2 regions of the Streptomyces sp. NPDC017993 genome follow, and region 1 is predicted to be linked to the other one. Evidence: riboswitches for the same ligand, from Rfam matches in the RefSeq annotation. Region 1 holds a riboswitch; the other holds the start of a gene.
The links. A riboswitch is a leader RNA that binds a small molecule or an ion and turns the genes downstream of it on or off. The one in region 1 is predicted to bind glycine.
Positions count from the first base shown of each region.

Region 2: linked by a shared signal. The riboswitch ahead of gcvT (glycine cleavage system aminomethyltransferase GcvT) and the one ahead of gcvP (aminomethyl-transferring glycine dehydrogenase) in region 1 are both predicted to bind glycine.

Region 1 covers NZ_JBIRGO010000008.1:383,272-394,669, reverse strand. Annotated here, with positions in the region: gene ACH4FH_RS17830 (sugar phosphate nucleotidyltransferase) at 1-1,652, shown strand, start outside; gene ACH4FH_RS17825 (DUF881 domain-containing protein) at 1,728-2,660, shown strand; gene ACH4FH_RS17820 (small basic family protein) at 2,657-2,989, shown strand; gene ACH4FH_RS17815 (DUF881 domain-containing protein) at 2,995-4,068, shown strand; gene ACH4FH_RS17810 (FHA domain-containing protein) at 4,187-5,035, shown strand; gene ACH4FH_RS17805 (MerR family transcriptional regulator) at 5,053-5,799, shown strand; gene ACH4FH_RS17800 (bifunctional nuclease family protein) at 5,856-6,329, shown strand; gene ACH4FH_RS17795 (MerR family transcriptional regulator) at 6,516-7,121, shown strand; gene ACH4FH_RS17790 (DNA polymerase IV) at 7,211-8,662, shown strand; gene ACH4FH_RS17785 (PRC-barrel domain-containing protein) at 8,572-8,955, opposite strand; glycine riboswitch at 9,070-9,167, shown strand; gene gcvP (aminomethyl-transferring glycine dehydrogenase) at 9,356-11,398, shown strand, end outside.
Region 2 covers NZ_JBIRGO010000010.1:278,736-290,133, reverse strand. Annotated here, with positions in the region: gene ACH4FH_RS20770 (response regulator transcription factor) at 183-1,121, shown strand; gene ACH4FH_RS20765 (ATP-binding protein) at 1,123-2,601, shown strand; gene ACH4FH_RS20760 (phosphatase PAP2 family protein) at 2,890-3,495, shown strand; gene ACH4FH_RS20755 (phosphatase PAP2 family protein) at 3,633-4,424, shown strand; gene ACH4FH_RS20750 (hypothetical protein) at 4,506-4,994, shown strand; gene ACH4FH_RS20745 (L-serine ammonia-lyase) at 5,077-6,459, opposite strand; gene glyA (serine hydroxymethyltransferase) at 7,035-8,294, opposite strand; gene gcvH (glycine cleavage system protein GcvH) at 8,401-8,778, opposite strand; gene gcvT (glycine cleavage system aminomethyltransferase GcvT) at 8,887-10,014, opposite strand; glycine riboswitch at 10,166-10,260, opposite strand; gene ACH4FH_RS20725 (AAA family ATPase) at 10,489-11,193, shown strand; gene ACH4FH_RS20720 (enhanced serine sensitivity protein SseB) at 11,327-11,398, shown strand, end outside.

The sequences.
Region 1 (11,398 bases):
TCCGCGAGCACACGGTCGTCGGCTCCAACGTCGTGGTGAAGGGCGGTGCGTTCCTGCACAGAGCCGTCGTGCACGACAACGTCTATATCGGCGAGCAAAGCAATCTGCGCGGCTGCGTGATCGGCAAGAACACCGACATCATGCGGGCCGCCCGGATCGAGGACGGCGCCGTCATCGGCGACGAATGCCTCATCGGTGAAGAATCGATTGTCCAGGGCAATGTCCGGGTCTATCCCTTCAAGACCATCGAGGCCGGTGCGTTCGTCAACACCTCGGTGATCTGGGAGTCCAGAGGCCAGGCGCATCTGTTTGGTGCGCGCGGCGTGTCCGGCATCCTCAACGTCGAGATCACGCCGGAACTCGCCGTACGGCTCGCCGGCGCCTACGCCACCACGCTCAAGAAGGGCTCCACGGTCACCACCGCGCGCGACCACTCCCGTGGTGCGCGTGCGCTCAAGCGCGCGGTGATCTCCGCGCTGCAGGCCAGCGCCATCGACGTGCGCGACCTGGAGAACGTGCCCCTGCCGGTGGCCCGGCAGCAGACCGCCCGGGGCAGCGCGGGCGGCATCATGGTGCGGACGACGCCCGGTGTCCCGGACTCCGTCGACATCATGTTCTTCGACGAGCGGGGCGCGGACCTCTCGCAGGCCGGGCAGCGCAAGCTCGACCGGGTCTACGCGCGCCAGGAATACCGCCGCGCGTTCCCCGGCGAGATCGGTGACCTGCGCTTCCCCTCCAGCGTCTTCGACTCCTACACCGGGTCCCTGTTGCGCGCCGTGGACACCACGGGCATCAGCGAGGCCGGCCTGAAGGTCGTCGTGGACGCCTCGAACGGCAGCGCCGGCCTGGTCCTGCCCAGCTTGCTGGGCCGACTCGGCGTGGACGCCCTGACGATCAACCCCGGTCTCGACGAGTCCCGGCCGACCGAGACGGCCGACTCCCGGCGGTCCGGACTCGTCCGGCTCGGCGAGATCGTGGCCTCGGCCCGGGCGGCCTTCGGCGTGCGCTTCGACCCCGTCGGCGAGCGGCTGTCACTGGTGGACGAGCATGGCCGGATCATCGAGGACGACCGGGCACTGCTGGTCATGCTGGATCTGGTTGCCGCGGAACGGCGCAGTGGCCGGGTCGCGCTGCCGGTGACCACGACCCGGATCGCCGAGCAGGTAGCGGCGTACCACGGCACGCAGGTGGAGTGGACGACCACGTCGCCCGACGATCTGACCCGGGTGGGGCGGGCGGACGGCACCGTCTTCGGCGGTGACGGTATGGCCGGATTCATCATCCCGGAGTTCAGCAGCGTCTTCGACGGTGCCGCGGCGTTCGTCCGGCTCATCGGTCTGGTCGCGCGTACGCAGCTCACGCTGAGCCAGATCGATGCGCGGATTCCGAAGGCGCATGTGCTGCGACGTGACCTGGCGACGCCATGGGCAGTCAAGGGCCTGGTCATGCGGCATGTGGTCGAGGCGGCCGGTGACCGGGACGTGGACACCACCGACGGTGTGCGGGTGGTCGAGGCCGACGGACGCTGGGTACTGGTGCTGCCCGACCCGGCCGAGGCCGTGACGCATCTGTGGGCGGAAGGGCCGGACGACGCCTCCGCTCAGCAGCTTCTGGACGAATGGTCCGCCGTGGTGGACAGCGCCGGACGCTGACCAGGGCCCCACCGGCGTACCGCGATTCGGTACGTCGGTGGGGCCATTGGGATCACGTGTCGCCGACGTGCGACGATGTGCGGCATGTCGCAGGAGCGCCCCGATCGGAGCACCACCAAGAAGCCCGCCGCGCGCCCCGATGCGTCCATGTCGCTGCTGACCAACGTGATGGACCACAGCCTGGACGACGGATACGCGGAGGCCGCCGAGCGGAAGTCCGCGGCGGGCGTGAGCGGACTGCCGCGCACCTTGCGCGCGAAATTGGGTCTTGCGGCCGGCCTGGTGCTGGCGGCGGTCGTGGTGACCGTGGGTGCAGCGCAGGCGCGGATAGCGGCGCCGACGCTGGCCAAGGAACACGAAGAGCTGATCAACCGCATTCAGCGGGGCACCGCCGAGGCGGACAAGCAGCAGAAGCGGGTCGACGCGACGCGGGACGCCGTCAGCAAGATGCAGAGCGACGCGCTCAAGGCGCACGGCGGCGGCAGGGCCGAACTGCTGGCGCTGCTGGCCGGTTCGACCCAGGTCACCGGGCCCGGCGTGAAGCTTGTCGTGGACGACGCCAAGCAGGCGGAGTCCAGTGGCGGCGGGCCGCGTGAGAGCAGTGGTTTCTCGGACACCGGCCGGGTACGTGACCGGGACATGCAGCGAGTCGTCAACGGCCTCTGGGAGTCAGGGGCGGAGGCCATCTCTGTCAATGGGCAGCGGCTTACGTCACTCTCGGCGATCAGAGCCGCCGGAGACGCCATACTGGTCGACAACAAGCCACTGGTGCCGCCTTATACGGTGCTGGCGGTGGGGGACGGGCAGCGGCTCAGCACCGCGTTCCAGGACAGTGCCGACGGTCAGTACCTGCACGTGCTGCAGGAGAACTACGGCGTGCGGACCAGGATTTCCGCCGAGGCCGAGGTCACGTTGCCGCCCGCACCGAGTTTGACCGTACGTACAGCAAAGCCACAGGCCGGTGCCGCGAAAGCGGACGGCACCGACACAGGGAAGGGCACATCGTGATCGCCGTACTGGGCCTCATCGTGGGAGTCGTGGTCGGACTTGTGGTCCGACCCGTGGTGCCGACGGTGGTCGAGCCCTACTTGCCGATCGCTGTCGTGGCGGCGTTGGATGCCGTGTTCGGCGGCCTGCGCGCGATGCTGGACGGCATCTTCGACGACAAGGTCTTCGTTGTCTCCTTCCTGTCGAATGTCGTCGTCGCCGCACTGATCGTCTTCCTCGGTGACAAGTTGGGCGTCGGCGCGCAGCTCTCCACCGGCGTCGTCGTCGTGTTGGGCATCCGGATCTTCTCCAACGCTGCCGCGATCCGCCGGCACGTCTTCAGGGCGTGAGGCGGATGGCAACCGACGAGACACCGGAGCCGGAGAAGAACGGGCCGGACCCGGAGAAGAACACGCCGGACCCGGAGCAAAACACGCCGGAGTCTGCGAAGAGCCAGCCGGAGCCGCCGAAGGACCGCGGTCCTGCCGACCGCCGGCCGCTGCCTCCGGAGAGCCGTGACGCCGCCGAGCGCGCTTCGGGGGAAAGAGAGTCGAAGACACCGGAATCGGACGCCGAAGCACGACAAGCGGACAAACCGGCGGACGTCGGCCCCGAGCCGGACGTCGGCCCCGAACCGGGGGACGGCTCTTCCGAGCGGCCGGACACCCCTGACGAAGCGCCGGCGGCAGACAAGCCGGAGGGCCGCCGGGAGACCGGTCGGCAGCGGCTCTTCGCGAGCCTGTGGCCGCCGCGGCTGACGCGAGCTCAACTGATCGTCGCCCTGCTGCTGTTCATTCTCGGTCTGGGCCTGGCGATTCAGGTACGTTCCACAAGTGACAGCAGCGCGCTGCGAGGTGCGCGCCAGGAGGACCTGGTGCGCATCCTGGACGAGCTGGACAACCGCTCCCAGCGGTTGACGGACGAACAGCGGCGTCTGGAAGGGCAGAAGACCGAGCTGGAGAACAGCTCGGACCAGGCCGAGGAGGCCCGTAAGCAGACCGTGGAGAAGGAACAGCAGCTGGGTGTGCTGGCCGGGACCGTCGCGGCCCAAGGGCCCGGCATCACCCTGACCATCAACGACCCGACGCGCTCCGTCGAGGCGGACAAACTGCTGGACACCATCCAGGAGCTGCGGGCGGCCGGAGCCGAGGCCATTCAGGTCAATGATGTGCGCGTCGTCGCGGACACCTATCTCTCCGATGTCCGAGGCGGGGTGGAGATCGACGGCAAGCGGGTCACACAGCCGTACCGCTTCAAGGTCATCGGCAAGCCCGAGGACCTGGAACCGGCGCTGAACATCCCTGGTGGGGTGGTCCAGACGCTGGAAAAAGAGCAGGCCACGGTGGCTGTGACCCGTCAGGGGAAGATCATCGTGAACGCCTTGCGAGAGGCGAAGCGGCCTGACTACGCTCGGTCGTCATCGCAGTGAGGCGCAGACGTATGTCGATGGCCCGGGGAGGGCATGACGTAGCGGGGGGTCGACGCACCGTGCGCGTGGTGTGTGGTGGAAACTGTCTGAAGGCCACGGACGTTCACAGGATGTCCGGATGGGCCGATGTGTGCATCGAGGGTTCGTCCTGCCCCACGGGCGGGTCTGTTTCGTTCAAGGGGAATCGCCCGTGAAGTTGTTTGGAAAGCTGTTCGGCAAGAGCGCACGACAGGAGGGCGGCAGCGGCTCGGCGCGGCACCGCGCTCCGCGCCAGTCCGACGAAAGTGCTGTGGGTGAGGACCGTCCGCTCTTCCGAGACGAGGTCGGCGGTCCGTCCGGGGGGCATGGGGCGGGTTCTGTTGACCCCTCCGGTGCCGGGCGCATAGGTTCCCAGGAACCATCAGCCTCAAGCACGGGTGGAGGGTTGGCCTTGCCGGTATGTACGAGGTGTGGGCACCGGAACGCCGAGGCGAGCCGGTTCTGCTCCAACTGCGGTGCGCCGCTGCGCGCGGGGGCTCAGCCCGAGCGCCCGTCCGAGACGACCTCGACCATCTCCATCTCGGGACTCGAGGCGTACGACGCGGAGGCGACCGGGCAGACCCCGACGCCGTCGCTCTCCCCGGAAGCCCAGGCGGCGGTCGACGCTCTTCCGCTGGGTTCGGCGTTGCTGGTGGTCCGCCGGGGTCCGAACTCCGGCAGTCGCTTCCTGCTGGACAGCGACCTGACGACGGCGGGTCGTCACCCGCAGAGCGACATCTTCCTCGACGATGTGACGGTCTCGCGCCGTCACGTGGAGTTCCGTCGTGGCCAGGACGGTCTGTTCACGGTCGCCGACGTCGGCAGCCTGAACGGCACCTACGTCAACCGTGAGCGGATCGACTCGGTCGCCCTCGCCAACGGTGACGAGGTCCAGATCGGCAAGTACCGCCTGGTCTTCTACGCGAGCCAGCGAGGCGTCGGTATCTGACCGACCAGGGAAGGCATATGCGCCATACACCGACAGGCGGTGCCGGTTCTGCCGGCGCCGCCTCCTCGGACGGCAAGCCGGTGAGCATCGGCACGGTGCTCACCTTGCTGCGCGAGGAATTCCCCGAGGTCACCATCTCCAAGATCCGGTTCCTGGAGGCCGAGGGGCTGGTCGAGCCGAAGCGCACCCCTTCCGGGTACCGCAAATTCACCCCAGGAGACGTCCAGCGGCTGGCAGGCGTCCTGCGGATGCAGCGGGACCACTATCTGCCGCTGAAGGTCATCCGGGAGTATCTGGACGCCCTGGAGCGCGGCGAGCGGGTGCAGCTGCCCGCCCAGGCGGCGCCCTCCAGGGATCTGGTGGACGGCGTCGACGATCCGGACGAGGAGCGGCCGACCGCTGCCCGGATCGGCCGGGAGGAGCTGCTGGCAGCCGCCGAGGTCGACGAGGCGGCGCTGGTCGACTGGGAGTCGTACGGCCTCATCGTCGCCCATGCCGACGGCAGCTACGACATCGAGGCCGTCACCGTCGCCAAACTTGTCGCGGACCTCGGACGCTTCGGTCTGGAGCCGCGGCATCTGCGTGCCGTCAAAGCCGCTGCCGAGCGCGAGGCCGGCCTGGTCGAACAGGTGGTTGCACCCCTTCGGCGGCACCGCAACCCTCAGACCAGAGCCCATGCCGAAGCCACCGCCAGAGAGCTGGCAACGCTGTCGGTGCGGCTGCATGCGGCATTGGTCCAGACCGCTCTGCGGGTGCGCCTGTAGTCGGCAAACGAGTGCCCGACTACCCAAACCGGCCGGGCACGTCCTAGGGTTGCTGTGTGAACGAGCTCGACGTCGTGGGTGTCCGGGTGGAAATGCCTTCCAGCCAACCGATCGTGCTCCTGCGGGAGGTGGGAGGCGACCGATACTTGCCCATTTGGATCGGGCCAGGGGAGGCCACCGCCATCGCTTTCGCCCAGCAGGGCATGGTCCCTGCCAGGCCGCTGACGCATGACCTTTTCAAGGACGTGCTCGAAGCGGTGGGCCAGGAGCTGACGCAGGTCCGCATCACGGACCTGCGCGAAGGGGTGTTCTATGCCGAACTGGTCTTCGCCAGCGGCGTGGAAGTGAGCGCGCGTCCGTCCGACGCGATAGCGCTCGCCCTGCGCACCGGAACGCCGATCTTCGGTACCGATGGTGTGCTGGACGATGCGGGGATCGCGATCCCGGACGAGCAGGAGGACGAGGTGGAGAAGTTCCGTGAGTTCCTCGACCAGATCTCGCCCGAGGACTTCGGTACCAACAGCCAGTGATGCCGGCGGGCCGGAGACCTAATTCCGGCCAAACTGTTAGCCCTTCCCCGTGTCAGGTCACGAGAAACCACTCGTAGGGTGATTATCACTCGGCGTGGCGAGCGCGGCGATCGTTGACGCACCCGGGGTGACTGCATACCGTCGATATGGCAGGTCCCGTCCGGGACGTGGAGGACGGAGGGCGGCGTGGCAATCACCGGCGACGGTATGGCGGCGGAAGGGGCGTTGCCGCTCCACTCGGGTGCAGCAGCGAATCGTGCACCGGCGCAGGTGGCCGCAGTGTCGGCGGACGGCGAGACGCAGACCATCGGCTACCGCGGTCCGACCGCGTGTGCGGCAGCGGGGATCACCTACCGGCAGCTCGACTACTGGGCCCGTACGGGCCTGGTGGAACCGAGCGTCCGCCCGGCGTACGGCTCCGGGACCCAGCGGCTCTACAGCTTCCGGGACGTCGTCGTTCTCAAAATCGTCAAACGGCTGCTCGACACCGGGGTCTCGCTGCAGAACATCCGTACCGCCGTCCAGCATCTGCGCTCGCGTGGGCTGGCGGATCTGACGCGGATGACGCTGATGAGCGATGGCGCGACGGTCTACGAGTGCACCTCGCCCGATCAGGTCGTGGATCTCCTCCAGGGCGGCCAGGGCGTCTTCGGTATCGCCGTCGGCGTGGTCTGGCGGGACGTGGAGGGCGCGCTCTCCCAGCTGCACGGCGAGCGGGTGGACACCGGCGAGACGCTCATCGGGAAGAACCCGCAGGACGAGCTGGCGCGGCGCCGCAACCGGGCGGGCTGAGCGCCGCACGCGCTTTCCGGCCATGCCACACGCGCATTTCGGTCCGGTGAGCGGGGCGATTGTCAGTGGTGTGGGGGAGCATCGGTGGTGTGAGACCTGCGCCGACGATCCTGCATCTGGACATGGATGCGTTCTTCGCGGCCGCCGAACAGGCGGCCAAGCCCAGCCTGCGCGGTAAGCCCGTGGTGGTCGGCGGGATCGGGCCGCGTGGGGTGGTCTCCACGGCATCGTACGAAGCCCGTGTCTTCGGCATCCGTTCGGCGATGCCCACAGCTCAGGCGCGTCGTCTGTGCCCCAACGCCGCGTATCTCAACCCGCGCTTCACCCTCTACCGCCAGGTGAGTGAAGCGGTGATGCATTTGCTGCACGGGCTGTCGCCCCTGGTGGAGCCGCTGAGCCTGGACGAGGCGTTCGTCGATCTGGAGGCCGGCGGTGTCGCGGCGGAGACGTCCGCCGTCCGCGCCGTGGGGGAGCGACTGCGGCGCGACATCCGGGAGGCCACCGGCCTGACGGGCTCGGTGGGGCTCGCGGGGGCCAAGATGCTGGCGAAGATCGCGTCCGAGGCGGCGAAACCGGACGGGCTGGTGGTGATCGAGCCGGGCACCGAGCGGGAGCTGCTGGGGCCGATGACCGTGCGGACCCTGCCCGGGGTCGGGCCCGCCACTGCCGAGGCGCTGCGCCGGGCCGGGATCACGACGATCGCGGAGACCGCGGAGGCCGGTGAGGCGGAGCTGGTGCGCCTGCTGGGAAAGGCGCACGGCGCCGGGCTGTACGCGATGGCACTGGGCCGGGACGACCGGCCGGTGGTGGCGGAGCGGGACGCGAAGTCGATCTCGGTCGAGGACACCTTCGAGGTCGATCTGACCGACCGGACCCGGGTGCGGTCCGAGGTGGTGCGCCTCGCGGACCGCTGTGTGCAGCGGCTGCGGGCGGCCGGGCGCTCCGGACGTACCGTCGTGATCAAGGTGCGGAGCTATGACTTCTCGACGCTGACCCGCTCCGACACGCTCCGTGGGCCTACCGACGACCCCTCTGTCGTGCGGGAGGCCGCCATCCGGCTGCTGGAGACCGTGGACACCACGGGCGGGGTGCGGCTGCTGGGCGTCGGGGTGAGCGGGCTGGCCGACTTCACGCAGGAAGACCTCTTCGCCCAGGTGGCGACCGAGCGGGAGGCCGCGGAGACGGCGAAGGCGGCGCAGGAGCACACGGCGGACGAGGAGGGCGAGCGGGAGCCGCGGGAGCAGCTGCCGCGTCGCTGGCTGCCGGGGCTGGACATCGTGCACGACGAGTACGGCGCCGGGTGGGTGCAGGGGAGCGGGGTCGGGCGAGTGACCGTCCGCTTCGAGACGCCGTGGTCCGCACCGGGAAGGGTGCGGACCTTTGCCGTCGAGGACCCGGCGCTGCGGCCCGGGGAGCCACTGCCACTGGTGCGGGCGGAACCGCCCGAGGCTCAGTCCTCCGAACCGGCGATCCGGCCGAAGTCCTTGTCACCCGCGGAGGAGACCGCGTCGGAGGCCGGGGAGGAGATATCCAGCCGGTAGTGGTGGTAGAGCTGAAGCTCCTGCTCGGGGGAGAGGTGCCGGCCGACGCCGAAATCGGGGGCGTCCTTGATCAGCTTGCGATCGAAGGGGATGCGCAGGCCCTCCTCGGCCAGCTCGCTCGGCTCCAGAGGGACGAAGGCGTCCCTGCTGAAGAGGCCGGTGCGCACGGCCGCCCACTCCGGTTCCCCGGTCGCGTCGTCGAGATAGACCTCGTCGACGGTGCCGATTTTTGTGCCGTGACGGTCGAACGCCTTGCGGCCGATCAGGCTCCGGGGATCGATGTCGGTTTGCACGGCCCCTCCATGTGGTCGCAACTGCACTGTCACCACTACCAAACGGCACATTTCATGCCCCGGCCACTCGAAAGTTCCTCCGGGAGGCGCGCTGGTAGGCTGGCGAATGGCTGCAGACCCCATGCGGGAGAGTCCTTTGTCGTTCGCGACGGGGGCGCCGAAGGAGCAAATCCTCCCCGGAATCTCTCAGGCACACGTACCGCATGGACGAGGTCACTCTGGAAAGCAGGGCGGGCCACGGACAGGCACAGCGCCGGAACCCTTCCTCACCGACGGTGAAAGTCGGACCGCAGCGCGCGGGCCGGTGAAGCTCTCAGGTTGAGATGACAGAGGGGGAGGCCGTCCGGGCACCAGCGCCGTGGTGCCCCTCGTAGGTCGTATGACCAGGAGGCCCCCGCAGATGACCACCAATCGCATCTCCTTGACCGAGCTGGAGCGCGGTACCCCCTTCGAGCACCGCCACATCGGGCCTGACCACGAGGCGCAGGCGAAGATGCTCGCGCATGTCGGATTCGGGTCGCTGGACGAGCTCACCGCCACCGCCGTACCCGATGTGATCAAGAGCGCCGAGGCGCTCGGGCTGCCCCAGGGCCGCTCCGAGGCCGAGGTCCTGGACGAGTTGCGCAGCCTCGCGGACCGCAATCAGGTCCTGTCCTCCATGATCGGCCTGGGGTACTACGGCACGTTCACGCCGCCGGTGATCCTGCGGAACGTCATGGAGAATCCGTCCTGGTACACGGCGTACACGCCGTACCAGCCGGAGATCTCGCAGGGCCGGCTTGAGGCCCTGCTGAACTTCCAGACCATGGTCGCCGACCTGACGGGTCTGCCCACCTCCGGCGCCTCCCTCCTGGACGAGGGCACCGCCGCCGCCGAGGCCATGTCGCTCGCCCGCCGGGTCGGCAAGGTCAAGCAGGGCGTCTTCCTGGTCGACGCCGACTGTCTGCCGCAGACCATCGCCGTGCTCCAGACCCGCGCCGAGCCGACCGGTGTCGAGGTCGTCGTCGCGGATCTCGGTGACGGCATTCCGGCCGAGATCGCCGAGCGTGGCGTCTTCGGTGTGCTGTTGCAGTACCCGGGTGCCTCCGGCGCGGTGCGCGACCCGCGCGCGATAATCGCGCAGGCCCAGGATCTGGGCGCGGTCGTCACCGTCGCCACCGACCTCCTCGCCCTGACGCTGCTGACCTCGCCCGGCGAGCTCGGCGCGGACATCGCCGTCGGCACGACCCAGCGCTTCGGCGTCCCGATGGGCTTCGGTGGCCCGCACGCGGGCTTCATGGCCGTACGCGAGAAGTTCGCCCGCAGCCTGCCCGGCCGCCTGGTGGGCGTCTCCGTCGACGCCGACGGCAACAAGGCCTACCGCCTCGCCCTGCAGACCCGTGAGCAGCACATCCGTCGCGAGAGGGCCACCAGCAACATCTGCACCGCGCAGGTGCTGCTCGCCGTCATGGCCGGTATGTACGCGGTCTACCACGGCCCGGACGGCCTGGCCGGCATCGCGCGGCGCACCCACCGCTACGCCACCCTCCTCGCCGAGGGCCTGCGGGCGGGCGGTGTGGAGATCGTGCACGACGCCTACTTCGACACGCTGACCGCGCGGGTGCCCGGCCGCGCCGCCGAGGTCGTGGCCGCCGCCCGCGAGGCCGGCGTCAACCTCCGCCAGGTCGACGCCGACCTCGTCGGCATCGCCTGTGACGAGACCACCGGCCGTGGGCAGCTGGCCGGTGTCTTCGGTGCCTTCGGCGTCCGGGCCGACATCGAGCAGCTGGACGCGGCCGCGGGCGAGGCGCTGCCGCAGGCACTGCTGCGCACCGACGCCTACCTCGGTCATCCGGTCTTCCACCAGTACCGTTCCGAGACCGCGATGCTGCGCTACCTGCGCACCCTCGCCGACAAGGACTACGCGCTGGACCGCGGCATGATCCCGCTCGGTTCGTGCACGATGAAGCTGAACGCCACCACCGAGATGGAGCCGGTCACATGGCCGGCGTTCGGCCAGCTGCACCCCTTCGCGCCGGCCGGTCAGGCGCAGGGCTACCTCACCCTGATCCAGGAGCTGGAGGAGCAGCTGGCCACGGTCACCGGCTACGACAAGGTCTCCATCCAGCCGAACGCCGGGTCCCAGGGCGAGCTGGCCGGCCTGCTCGCCGTGCGCGCCTACCACCGTGCCAACGGCGACGAGCAGCGCACCGTCTGCCTGATCCCCTCCTCGGCGCACGGCACCAACGCCGCCAGCGCCGTGATGGCCGGGATGAGGGTCGTCGTCGTCAAGACCGGCGAGGACGGTGAGGTCGACGCCGACGATCTGCACGCCAAGATCGACAAGCACCGGGACGAGCTGGCGGTCCTGATGGTCACCTACCCCTCCACGCACGGTGTCTTCGAGGAGCACATCACGCAGATCTGCGCCGCCGTGCACGACGCGGGCGGCCAGGTCTACGTC
Region 2 (11,398 bases), on a different contig from region 1:
AGAGCCTGCTGGTGCAGCGAGCGGCGGGTGGGGCGGAAACAGCTGGGAGTGACCAGGGTGGTTCTCATCACAGCCTTCGCGGGCCTTCGCGGTCCGGCCGGGGCGCCGAGCCGGGTGAGCCCGCCGCCCGGCGGGAGGCGGCCGCCCCCGCCGCACCGCCGGGGCCTTGGCAGACTTGCCCGGTGACCTACGCCGTACTGCTCGCCGAGGACGACCGTCCCATCCGCACCGCCCTGGAGCGCGCCCTGATCCTTGAGGGATACCAGGTCACCGCGGTCGCCGATGGTCTCCAGGCGCTGGCCGCCGTGCACCGCGAGCGGCCGGACGTGATCCTCCTCGACGTGATGATGCCGGGCCTTGACGGGCTCCAGGTGTGCCGGACGCTGCGGGCCGAACAGGACCGCACCCCGATCCTCATGCTCACCGCCCGGGTCGGGACGGCGGACCGTATCGCCGGGCTGGACGCCGGCGCGGACGACTACGTCGTCAAGCCCTTCGAGGTGGAGGAGGTCTTCGCCCGGCTGCGGGCGCTGCTCCGGCGGATGGCACAGACGGCGGCCGCGGACAGCGCGCCCCGGGCGGACGGGGCGGAAGGCACAGGAGGGGCGGGAGGACGGCGGAACCCGTACGGCGAGGACGGCGGCCACGCCGGCCATGGCGATCACGGCAACCACGGCAACCACAGCAACCAGGGCAATCAGGACGGGGAGGCCGGGCAGAAGGACGGGACGGGCACGCGGGGCGGCGCCGTCGGCAGCGGAACGGCCGGCGGCGATACGGCGGGCAGTGGCGTGGCGCAGGGCGCAAAGGCCGCGGCCGAGGGCGTCGTCGAGGCCGCCGATCTGCGGATCCACGGCCCCTCCCGCCGTGCCTGGCGCGGGCAGCGCGAGCTGGAGCTGACCCGTACCGAGTTCGAGCTGCTGGAGCTGTTGGCGCGGAACGCCGGGATCGTGCTGGACCACTCGACGATCTACGACCGCATCTGGGGCTACGACTTCGGACCCGGCTCGAAGAATCTCGCGGTGTACGTGGGCTATCTGCGGCGCAAGGTCGACGTGCCGGGCAGCCGGCCGCTCATCCACACGGTGCGTGGCGTCGGCTACGTGCTGCGGGAGGACTGACGTGACCGGGCGCGCGGGCCCCTCCCGGCGCCGGGAACGCGGCGCGCCACGCGGCCGCGGCGTGGGCGCCTGGCTGCGGACCCGTAAGCCGGCCAGTCTGCGCACCGCCTTCGCGGTGACCTTCGCCGCCGGGGCCGCGGCGGTGACCGCCCTCGTCGGGTTCCTCAGCTATGACGCGGCGGCCCGGCTGGTCCGGGTGGACGAGAAGTCGGTCTTCTCCGAGGTGGTCGGGGACCTGCGGACCCAGGTGCGGGAGCGGTCGTTCCGGCCCGGGGACTACGCGGCCGCAGGACCCGGCCGCGACGGCCCGCGCGACGATCTCACCCGCCGCACCCGCACCGATGTGCAGGTGCTGGGGGCCGGCGGGCGGATCGTGGACCCGGGGAGCCCCGCCCTCCCGGTCGGCGCCCGGGAACGCCGGGTCGTCGGGGCCGCGCAGGCGGGCCGTCACACACAGCGGGAAGCGGACATCGGCGACGAGGAGTACCACGTCGCGACGGTCGCACTCGGCGGTGGCCGCGGCGCGGTACAGGTGGCCCAGAAGTTCAGCGGGACCGAGGACCTGCTCTCCGCGCTCCAGCGGCGCACCGCGCTGCTGGCGGCCGCGGTCCTGGTGCTGGCCGGGGCCGCCGGGTGGTGGCTGGCGCGCCGCATCACCGGCCGGCTCGTCCGGCTCACCGCGGTCGCGGAGAGCGTGGCCGAGCACGGCCGGCTGGACGTCCCGGTCCCGGTCGCGGGCCGGGACGAGGTCGCCAGGCTCGGGCGGGCCTTCGACGACATGCTCGGGCGGCTGGCCGCGGCCGTCCAGGACCAGCAGCGCCTCGTCCAGGACGCGGGCCACGAGCTGCGCACGCCGCTGACCTCGTTGCGGACGAACATCTCGCTGCTGAAGCGGTTCGAGGAGCTGCCGCCGCGGGCCCGTGCGGAACTGCTCACCGACCTGGCCGGTGAGGCCCGCGAACTCACCGACCTGGTCAATGAGTTGGTGGACCTGGCCGCCGGGCAGCGGGGTGACGACCCGCTGGCCCAGGTCAGCCTGGCCGAGGTCGCGGAGAAGGGGGCCGCCTCGGCCCGCCGCCGCACGGGGCGTGAGATCACCGTGCGCAGCACGCGACCCGCGGCGGTCGAGGGCCGGCCCGCGGCACTGCACCGTGCGCTCACCAACCTGCTGGAGAACGCCGCCAAGTTCGACCCGGGCGGCACCGAACCGATCGAGGTCGTCGTCACCGGCGCCCGCGTCGAGGTCCTCGACCGCGGTCCCGGCATCGCCGACGCCGACCGCACCCGGGTCTTCGACCGCTTCTACCGGGCCCCCGCCGCCCGCGGGCTGCCGGGCTCGGGCCTCGGCCTCGCCATCGTCCGCGAGATCGTCACCGCGCACGGCGGCCACGCCTTCGCCGGCCACCGGCCGGGCGGCGGCGCCGTCCTCGGCTTCACGATCGGGACGGGTGCGGGCCACGGGTCCCAGCGCGCTCACTGATGTCCGTGCCGTGTGTCCGTGACGTGCACCGCCCCGTGCCCTTCCGAGTGCGCCGCGCGTGCGACGGGCCGTCAGGCCGGGGCATCGGCGAACACGCCGGCCGCAGGCTCCCCCCGGGGCGCGGCTGCACGGGTGGTCCGTCCGACATGAAACGGATCGTCACCTTTTAGACGTATACAGTCAGGTAGACCGTATACGTGACTGCAGAGGGGCAGCCGGCCGCACGGACAGCGGAGGGCACGGCCCACCGCCGGGCCTCGCATCGAGCCACCCGCCAAGGAGAAGCCTGTGAGCAACGTCGCCCTCGGCGCAGCCTCGATCGACGGCGGCCTCTACACCTGGATCACCGATCTCGCGCAGCGCGCCCCGCACACCGTCAACGTCCTCGTCTCGTACGGCACCGACTACGGCCTGTTCCTCTTCGCGATCCTGATGGCGCTCTGCTGGTGGCGGGCCCGGCGCGGCACTGCCGCGGAGATGGCGAAGGTGCTGGCCGGCCCCCTGGTGGTGACCCTGGTCTACGTCGCCAACGACACGGTCAAGGCCCTCTTCGACGAAGCGCGGCCCTGCCGGACCCTGCACACGGTCACCGTCGCGATGTGTCCGGGCGTGACCGACTGGTCGTTCCCCAGCAACCACGCGGCCATCGCGGCGGCCGCCGCGGTCGCCCTGATCCGGTGCGCTCCCCGGCTCGGGCGGATCGCCGTCCCGGCCGCGCTGTTGATGGCGTTCTCGCGTATCTGGGTAGGAGCTCACTACCCGCACGACGTCCTCGCCGGCCTGGCCATCGGTGTGGTCGTCGCCCGGCCGCTCCTGCCGCTCGCCCGGCACGCGACGCCGGCCGTCGACCGCCTGCGCACCACCCGGCTGCGTGCCCTGGTGGCCGCCAGGTGACGCCGTCCGCGCCGAGACCCGGACCGGAACCGGGGAAGGGAGCGGGGCGGGAGCCGGAACGCACGAAGGGCAGGAAGCCGGAGGGGGGACCGGCACCCGAGCAGGACCCGGAGTCGGCGAAGGGACCGGAGGACGCCTTGCAGAAAACACCGAAGGGCACCCGCCCCGCGCAGGAGACCACGCACCATCCCTTCCACCTCTCATTGCCCCGCCACCTCCCGCAGCACCCCCCGCTGCATCTCCCGCACCGCCCCCCGGACGCCCGCAGGCCCGGTCCGCTGCTCGCGTTCGCGGCGGTGTGCGCGGCGCTCTTCGCGGCCCTTGCCGTCGTCGCGACGGTGGGCGACGGCTCCCCGCTCGCCTCCGAACAGGCTGCCCATGACTGGTCGACGGCGCACAACGGGGAGCCGGTGCGCTCCCTCGCCCGTGTGCTCACCGTGACCGGCAGCGGGCCCGTCCTGTACCTGCTGGCGGTGGTGGCCGGTCTGCTGGCCGGCCGGGGTGCGCTCGGCCGGCTCCGTACGGTGGCCTGCGCCGTCGTCGTCCTCGCGGTGGGGCAGGCCGCCCGCTACGGCCTGATGGAACTCCTCGCGCGCCCGCGGCCACCGTCCGGCGAATGGGTCGGGCCCGCCCCCGACTACGCCTTCCCCTCCGGCCACGCCACCAACGCCGCACTGATCGCCGGCCTCCTGGCCTGGGGCGTACTGCACCGTGCCCGCCCTGGCGTGGCCCGCACCTGGTGCACGGTGCTGGTGCTGTGGGCGATCGGAGTCGGCGCCACCCGTGTCTATTTGGGCGTCCACTGGCCGGCTGACATTCTCGGCGGCTGGCTCCTGGCCGCCGTGGTCCTGGCGTTGGCGCTGATCGCGGAGCCCTTCGCCTTCCGCCACCCGGGCCCGCCCCCGCCCCCGGCCACCCCACTCGGCTGAACACCCCGTCGCCGCTGATCGCGGCCCATGAAACGTTGACGATCGGTCCACGACTTGGCCAAGGCGGCATGGACCTGTCCCTTGCGGAGCAGCACTCACCTGGGTGAGGGGGAGGCCGCCGCGGGCCCGCCATCGGCGGCGGCGATCCGTCCCTGCACGCACCTGTACGGCGACACCACCGCAGGCAGCGCCACCAAGGGGGACGGCACGATGGAACAGCCCGGCAACGGCCCGAAGGACCCACCGACAGCCCACCCGGCAGAGTTGCCGGCGAACCCCTCACCGCACCCCTCGCGCCACGGGCCGGCACACCCCGACGGGCGGACCCCGCAGGGTCGCTGCGCGGCCGCCGTGGCCAAGGACCCGACGCCGTGCGAAGGTCCGCACGACGCCGCCACCATCGTCGAGCGCCTCGGCAGGGAGGTGGCCGGCTGCGTCCACCACTGCGCGCGCCTGCTCGCCGGCCTCGAAGGCGCCCGCGTCCACCCCTTCGTCCCGGCCCACCACGCCCTGGAGATCTACTCCCGGGCCCGCGAACTCCCGCCGTTCGCCTGGGAGATCGGCAAATAGCCGACCGGCGGCGCCACCGTCATGCGCTGTCCGACGCCGACGCCGTCAGGGCAGCCGCGGAATCAGCGGCTGCCCGCGCCGTTCAGCACTCGATGATGTTGACGGCGAGGCCGCCGCGGGCCGTCTCCTTGTACTTGACGCTCATGTCGGCGCCGGTGTCCTTCATGGTCTTGATGACCTTGTCGAGGGACACGTGGTGCCGGCCGTCGCCGCGCAGCGCCATGCGCGCCGCCGTGATGGCCTTGACCGCTGCCATGCCGTTGCGCTCGATGCAGGGGATCTGGACGAGGCCGCCGACGGGGTCGCAGGTCAGGCCGAGGTTGTGCTCCATGCCGATCTCGGCGGCGTTCTCCACCTGCTCGGGGGAGCCGCCGAGCACCTCGGCGAGGCCGCCGGCGGCCATGGAGCAGGCGGAGCCGACCTCGCCCTGGCAGCCGACCTCGGCGCCGGAGATGGAGGCGTTCTCCTTGAAGAGCATGCCGATGGCACCGGCGGCGAGCAGGAAGCGGACCACGCCCTCCTCGTCGGCCCCGGGGACGAAGTTGATGTAGTAGTGCAGGACGGCGGGGATGATGCCGGCCGCCCCGTTGGTGGGGGCGGTCACGACCCGGCCGCCGGCCGCGTTCTCCTCGTTGACCGACATCGCGTAGAGGGTGACCCACTCCATGGCGTGCGCGAGCGCGTCGCCCTCGGAGCGGAGCTGGCGTGCGGAGTTCGCGGCGCGGCGCCGGACCTTGAGGCCGCCGGGCAGGATGCCCTCGCGGGACATGCCGCGGCTGACGCAGCTCTGCATCACACGCCAGATCTCCAGCAGGCCCTCGTTGATCTCTTCCTCGGTGCGCCAGGCCTTCTCGTTCTCCAGCATCAGGGTGGCGATGGAGAGCCCGGTGTCCTGGGCGAGCCGCATCAGCTCGTCGCCGGTGCGGAAGGGGTACTTCAGGACGGTGTCGTCGAGCTTGATCCGGTCCTCGCCGACGGCGTCCTCGTCGACGACGAAGCCGCCGCCGACCGAGTAGTAGGTCTTCTCCAGGAGCGGGGCGCCGGCCTGGTCGTAGGCGAAGAGCGTCATGCCGTTGGCGTGGTACGGCAGGGAGCGGCGGCGGTGCAGTATCAGCTCGGTCGACTCGTCGAAGTCGATCTCGTGGTCCGTCCCGATCTCGGCGCCCAGCAGCCGCAGCCGCTTGGTCGTGCGGATCCGCTCCACCTCGTCGTCCGCGTTCTCCACGTCGACGGTGCGGGGGGAGTGGCCCTCCAGGCCGAGGAGCACGGCCTTGGGGGTGCCGTGGCCGTGGCCGGTGGCACCGAGCGAGCCGAACAGTTCGGCGCGTACCGAGGCCGTCTGCGCGAGGAGACCGTCCTTCTTGAGGCGACCGACGAACATCCGGGCGGCGCGCATGGGGCCCACGGTGTGGGAGCTGGAGGGGCCGATGCCGATGGAGAAGAGGTCGAAGACGGAGATGGCCACGGTGGCGGACTCCCTTGTCTGCTCGTGGTGGACGGTGGAGCAATGGGGCAGGAGGTACGTTTCTGCGCCGACTGACGAGCGTAACGCGGACGCGCGCCGGTGCCGCCTGACGGAAAACGGCGGACGGCCGTCGTCCCGGGAAACAGCGGTTGTCGGCGCTCTGTGCGGGCCGCGGCCCGCTGCGCTGTGCGTCGTCTCACAGCCGGCGGGCGCCAGATCGTTGCCCGGTATCCGGCGAAGTGGGCCGTTTTGGTGTGGGTCGGATAGTGCCCGGAGTCAGCCGTCCGGTTCCTCGGGTCCTTCCGGTTCTCTGAGCAGAGCGGCCCCGCGGGCCGGCCCTGCCGGTCACCCGGCCGCTGACGCCCTGCTCCCTCGCGCCCAGGAGATCGACCTGGCCGGGAACTCGCCCGTCCCGGCCCGCCGGTCTCCCGGCGGGCCGGGCCCGCGCTCGTGAAGCGCACCACGGGCGCCGCGCACGACACGCGTGGCACGCGTGACCCGGCCGTGGCGTGGGCCGTGGGCCCCGCGTCAGCCGCCGCGAGAGGTGGCAGCGGCGATGGACTCGGGGCGCGGTGTCACAGCGACTGGTAGAGCGGGTGCTTGTCCGCGAGGGCCGTGACGCGGCTCTTGAGGGCCTCGGTGTCGTAGCTGGGCTTGAGGGCCTCGGCGATGATGTCGGCGACCTCGCGGAAGTCCTCGGCCTGGAAGCCGCGGGTGGCGAGCGCCGGGGTGCCGATCCGCAGACCCGAGGTGACCATCGGGGGCCGCGGGTCGTTCGGGATGGCGTTGCGGTTGACGGTGATGCCGACCTCGTGGAGGCGGTCCTCGGCCTGCTGGCCATCGAGCTCGCTGTTGCGCAGGTCGACCAGGACGAGGTGGACGTCGGTGCCGCCGGAGAGCACCGAGACACCGACCTCGGTGACGTCGGGCTGGATGAGGCGTTCGGCGAGGATGCGGGCGCCGTCCAGGGTGCGCTGCTGGCGCTCCTTGAAGTCCTCGGAGGCCGCGACCTTGAAGGACACCGCCTTCGCCGCGATGACGTGCTCCAGCGGACCGCCCTGCTGGCCCGGGAAGACCGCCGAGTTGATCTTCTTGGCGAGTTCCTGGGTCGACAGGATCACACCGCCGCGCGGACCGCCGAGGGTCTTGTGCGTGGTGGTGGTGACGACGTGCGCGTGCGGCACGGGGGAGGGGTGCAGACCCGCGGCGACCAGACCGGCGAAGTGCGCCATGTCGACCATCAGGTAGGCGCCGACCTCGTCCGCGATCCGGCGGAACTCGGCGAAGTCCAGCTGCCGCGGGTACGCGGACCAGCCGGCCACGATCAGCTTCGGGCGGTGCTCCTTGGCGAGGCGCTCGACCTCTTCCATGTCGACGAGGTTGCTCTTCTCGTCGACGTGGTAGGGCACCACGTTGTAGAGCTTGCCGGAGAAGTTGATCTTCATGCCGTGGGTGAGGTGCCCGCCGTGTGCGAGGTTCAGGCCCAGGATGGTGTCGCCCGGCTTGATGAGGGCGAACATGGCGGCGGCGTTGGCCTGCGCGCCGGAGTGGGGCTGGACGTTCGCGGCCTCGGCGCCGAAGAGGGCCTTGATCCGGTCGATGGCGATCTGCTCGACGACGTCGACGTGCTCGCAGCCGCCGTAGTAGCGGCGGCCGGGGTAACCCTCGGCGTACTTGTTGGTCAGGACCGAGCCCTGGGCCTCCATGACGGCGAGGGGAGCGAAGTTCTCCGACGCGATCATTTCGAGGGTGGACTGCTGGCGGTCGAGCTCGGCGTCGACGGCGGCGGCGATGTCGGGGTCGAGCTCATGGAGGGAGCTGTTGAGAAGCGACATGAGTCTTTCCTGGAGGGGTCAGGCGGCGCGGTGGGGCCCCGGACCGAGTCCGGGGGAGCTTCCGCTTGGGCGGTGGCGGGGTGCCGGAGCGGCGGGCCGGGAGGGCTCAGCCGGCGGCGAAGGCGGTGTACTCGTCGGCCGAGAGCAGGTCGTCCGGCTCGCCGCTCACCTTCACCTTGAACAGCCAACCGCCCTCGAACGGGGCGGAGTTCACCAGCGACGGGTCGTTCACGACGTCCTCGTTGGTCTCGGTGATCTCACCGGTGACCGGGGCGTAGAGGTCGCTGACCGACTTGGTCGACTCCAGCTCACCGCAGGTCTCGCCCGCCGTGACCGTGTCCCCGACCTCGGGAAGCTGCACGAAGACGACATCGCCGAGCGCGTTCGCCGCGTGCTCGGTGATGCCGACCGTCGAGACGCCGTTCTCGGCGGTCGACAGCCACTCGTGCTCCTTGCTGTAGCGCAGCTGCTGGGGGTTGCTCATGGCTCGATTCTCCTGTACGCGAGGGTGTGATCGTGAATGGGGTCTTGCACAGTGAGACGCGTGGGGCGCGCCGGTGTCACGACTGCCGGGGGCAGCGCTGGACCGGCGTCACTTCTCCCGCTTGTAGAAGGGAAGCGCGACGACCTCGTACGGCTCATGGCTTCCACGGATGTCCACCGCGACACCCTCGGCGCCCGGGGTGGCGTACGCCGCGTCGACGTAGGCGATCGCCAGCGGCTTGCCCAGCGTGGGCGAGGGCGCACCGGAGGTGACCTCGCCGATGACCGTGCCGTCGGTGGCGACGACCGCGTAGCCGGCGCGCGGGACCCGGCGGCCCTGCGCGATCAGCCCGACGAGCTTGCGCGGCGGCGCGGACTCGGCGCGCCGGGCGGCCTCCTCCAGGGCGGTGCGGCCCACGAAGTCACCGTCGTTGGTGGTCTTCTCGAACTTCACGACCCGGCCCAGACCCGCGTCGAACGGCGTGGTCGCGGTGGTCAGCTCGTGCCCGTACAGCGGCATGCCGGCCTCCAGGCGCAGCGTGTCGCGGCAGGACAGGCCGCACGGGACGAGCCCGACGTCCTTGCCGGCCGCGGTCAGCGCCTCCCAGAGGGCGACCGCGTCCGCGGGCCGGACGAACAGCTCGAAGCCGTCCTCGCCGGTGTAGCCGGTGCGGGCGATCAGCGCGCTCACGCCGGCGACCGTGCCGGGCAGGCCCGCGTAGTACTTCAGGCCGTCCAGGTCGGCGTCCGTCAGGGTCTTGAGGATGCCGGGGGACTCCGGGCCCTGGACGGCGAGCAGGGCGTAGGCCTCGCGGTCGTCGCGGACCTCGGCGTCGAAGCCGGAGGAGCGCTCGGTCAGCGCGTCGAGCACCACCTGGGCGTTGGAGGCGTTGGCGACGACCATGTACTCCCGGTCGGCAAGCCGGTAGACGATCAGGTCGTCGAGGATGCCGCCCCCGGCCTCGCAGATCATGGTGTAGCGGGCCCGGCCGGTCTTGACGCCGCCGATGTTGCCCACCAGCGCGTAGTCGAGGAGATCGGCGGCCTGCGGGCCGGTGACGGTGATCTCTCCCATGTGGGAGAGGTCGAAGAGGCCGGCCCGGGTGCGGACGGCGACGTGCTCGTCGCGTTCGCTGCCGTAGCGCAGCGGCATGTCCCAGCCGGCGAAGTCGGTCATGGTCGCGCCGAGCGCACGATGCGTGGCATCCAGCGCGGTACGGCGAGGGGCATCAGTCATGGTTCTGGGCTCCCAGGCATGGGTGAACAAGACGTTCTCCCCATCTGTCATCGGAACCTGAGAGGTTCACCGGGATCCCGCGAACGGACCCGGTTTGCACCTTGGGTGGAGCCGCCCGTCAGCCGGGCCGTGGCTCGCTTTTCAGATCTGCCTCGCCCGCGCGGTATCGGGGCCTGAGAGATTCAAGGGAGGACTTGCTCCTTCGGCGCCCCGCCGTGGCGGCGAGGACTCTCCCGCGCGGATTCAAGCGGCCGGTATGGAGTTGGCGGTGCACGGGGTGAGCTGAGCTGTGCACCTGGCGCCGACATCATTGCACGGGATCGCCGGATGCAGGAGTCCCGGTCGCCGCCCCGCCCCGGGCGGTCGCCGTGGTCCGGCGGATCGGGCAATCGCCTTGATGGGCATTACCTTTTCTTGACACTCTTCGGGAAAGGGACGGACTCTGGCCGGGCCCGCAAGTGACCGGGAGGGGCGATGACGGTGCACAAGGATGCCGCACTCGCGACAACGTCAGGGGTCGCGGGCGCCGCGGTGCCCCGGCCCATACGCTCGCCCCTGGCCGTGGTCAGGCCGGGGCGCAGCGCGGAGGTGCTGGATCTGAGGGGGACGCCTCAGACCGGCGAGGCGGCCGAGATGCACTTCCCGGCCGGTGACCTCGTGGTGGTCTCCGGGCTGCCGGGCAGCGGCAAGAGCACGCTCATGCACCGCATCGTGCCGGCGCTGGACGGCCGGGGTGGCGCGGTGCACCGCATCGACTCGCAGGACGTCCGGGTCCGCTGGGAGCGCGGCAGGCTGCGCCGGCTGCCGTACGGGGTGTACCGCCCGCTGGTCCGTGCCGCGCACTACCTGGGGCTGCGCCGCGCGCTGCGCTCCGGCGACAGCGTCGTGGTGCACGACTGCGGGACGCTGGCGTGGGTGCGCCGCTGGATCGCGCGGTCGGCCCGGCGTGGTGGCCGTGGGCTGCATCTGGTGCTGCTCGACGTCCCGCCCGAGGTGGCGCTGTCCGGGCAGGAGTCGCGGGGGCGCGGGGTTTCCGGGTACGCCTTCGCGCGGCATCGCAGGGCGGTGAGCAGGCTCGTCGGCGGGGCCGAGGCGGGCCGGCTGCCGAGGGGGTTCGCCTCGGCGGTGCTGCTGGACCGGCCGGCGGCGAGCGCGCTGGAGACCGTCAGCTTCGACTGAGGCGGTGAGGGGCGGCGTCTGCCGGGCCCCGCTCGCCGTCGAAGATCGCCCGCCGATGGCCGCCTTCGGCTGCCGCCACGTCGGCCGCTAGGGTCTTTGGCCAGATAGGGCGGTTTGGAACGGGTGGGTGGACATGAACTTTCCGGAGCAGGGGATACCGCAGCTGACGTGGCCTGCGAACGAGCTGGAAGAGGTGCTGTCCGCG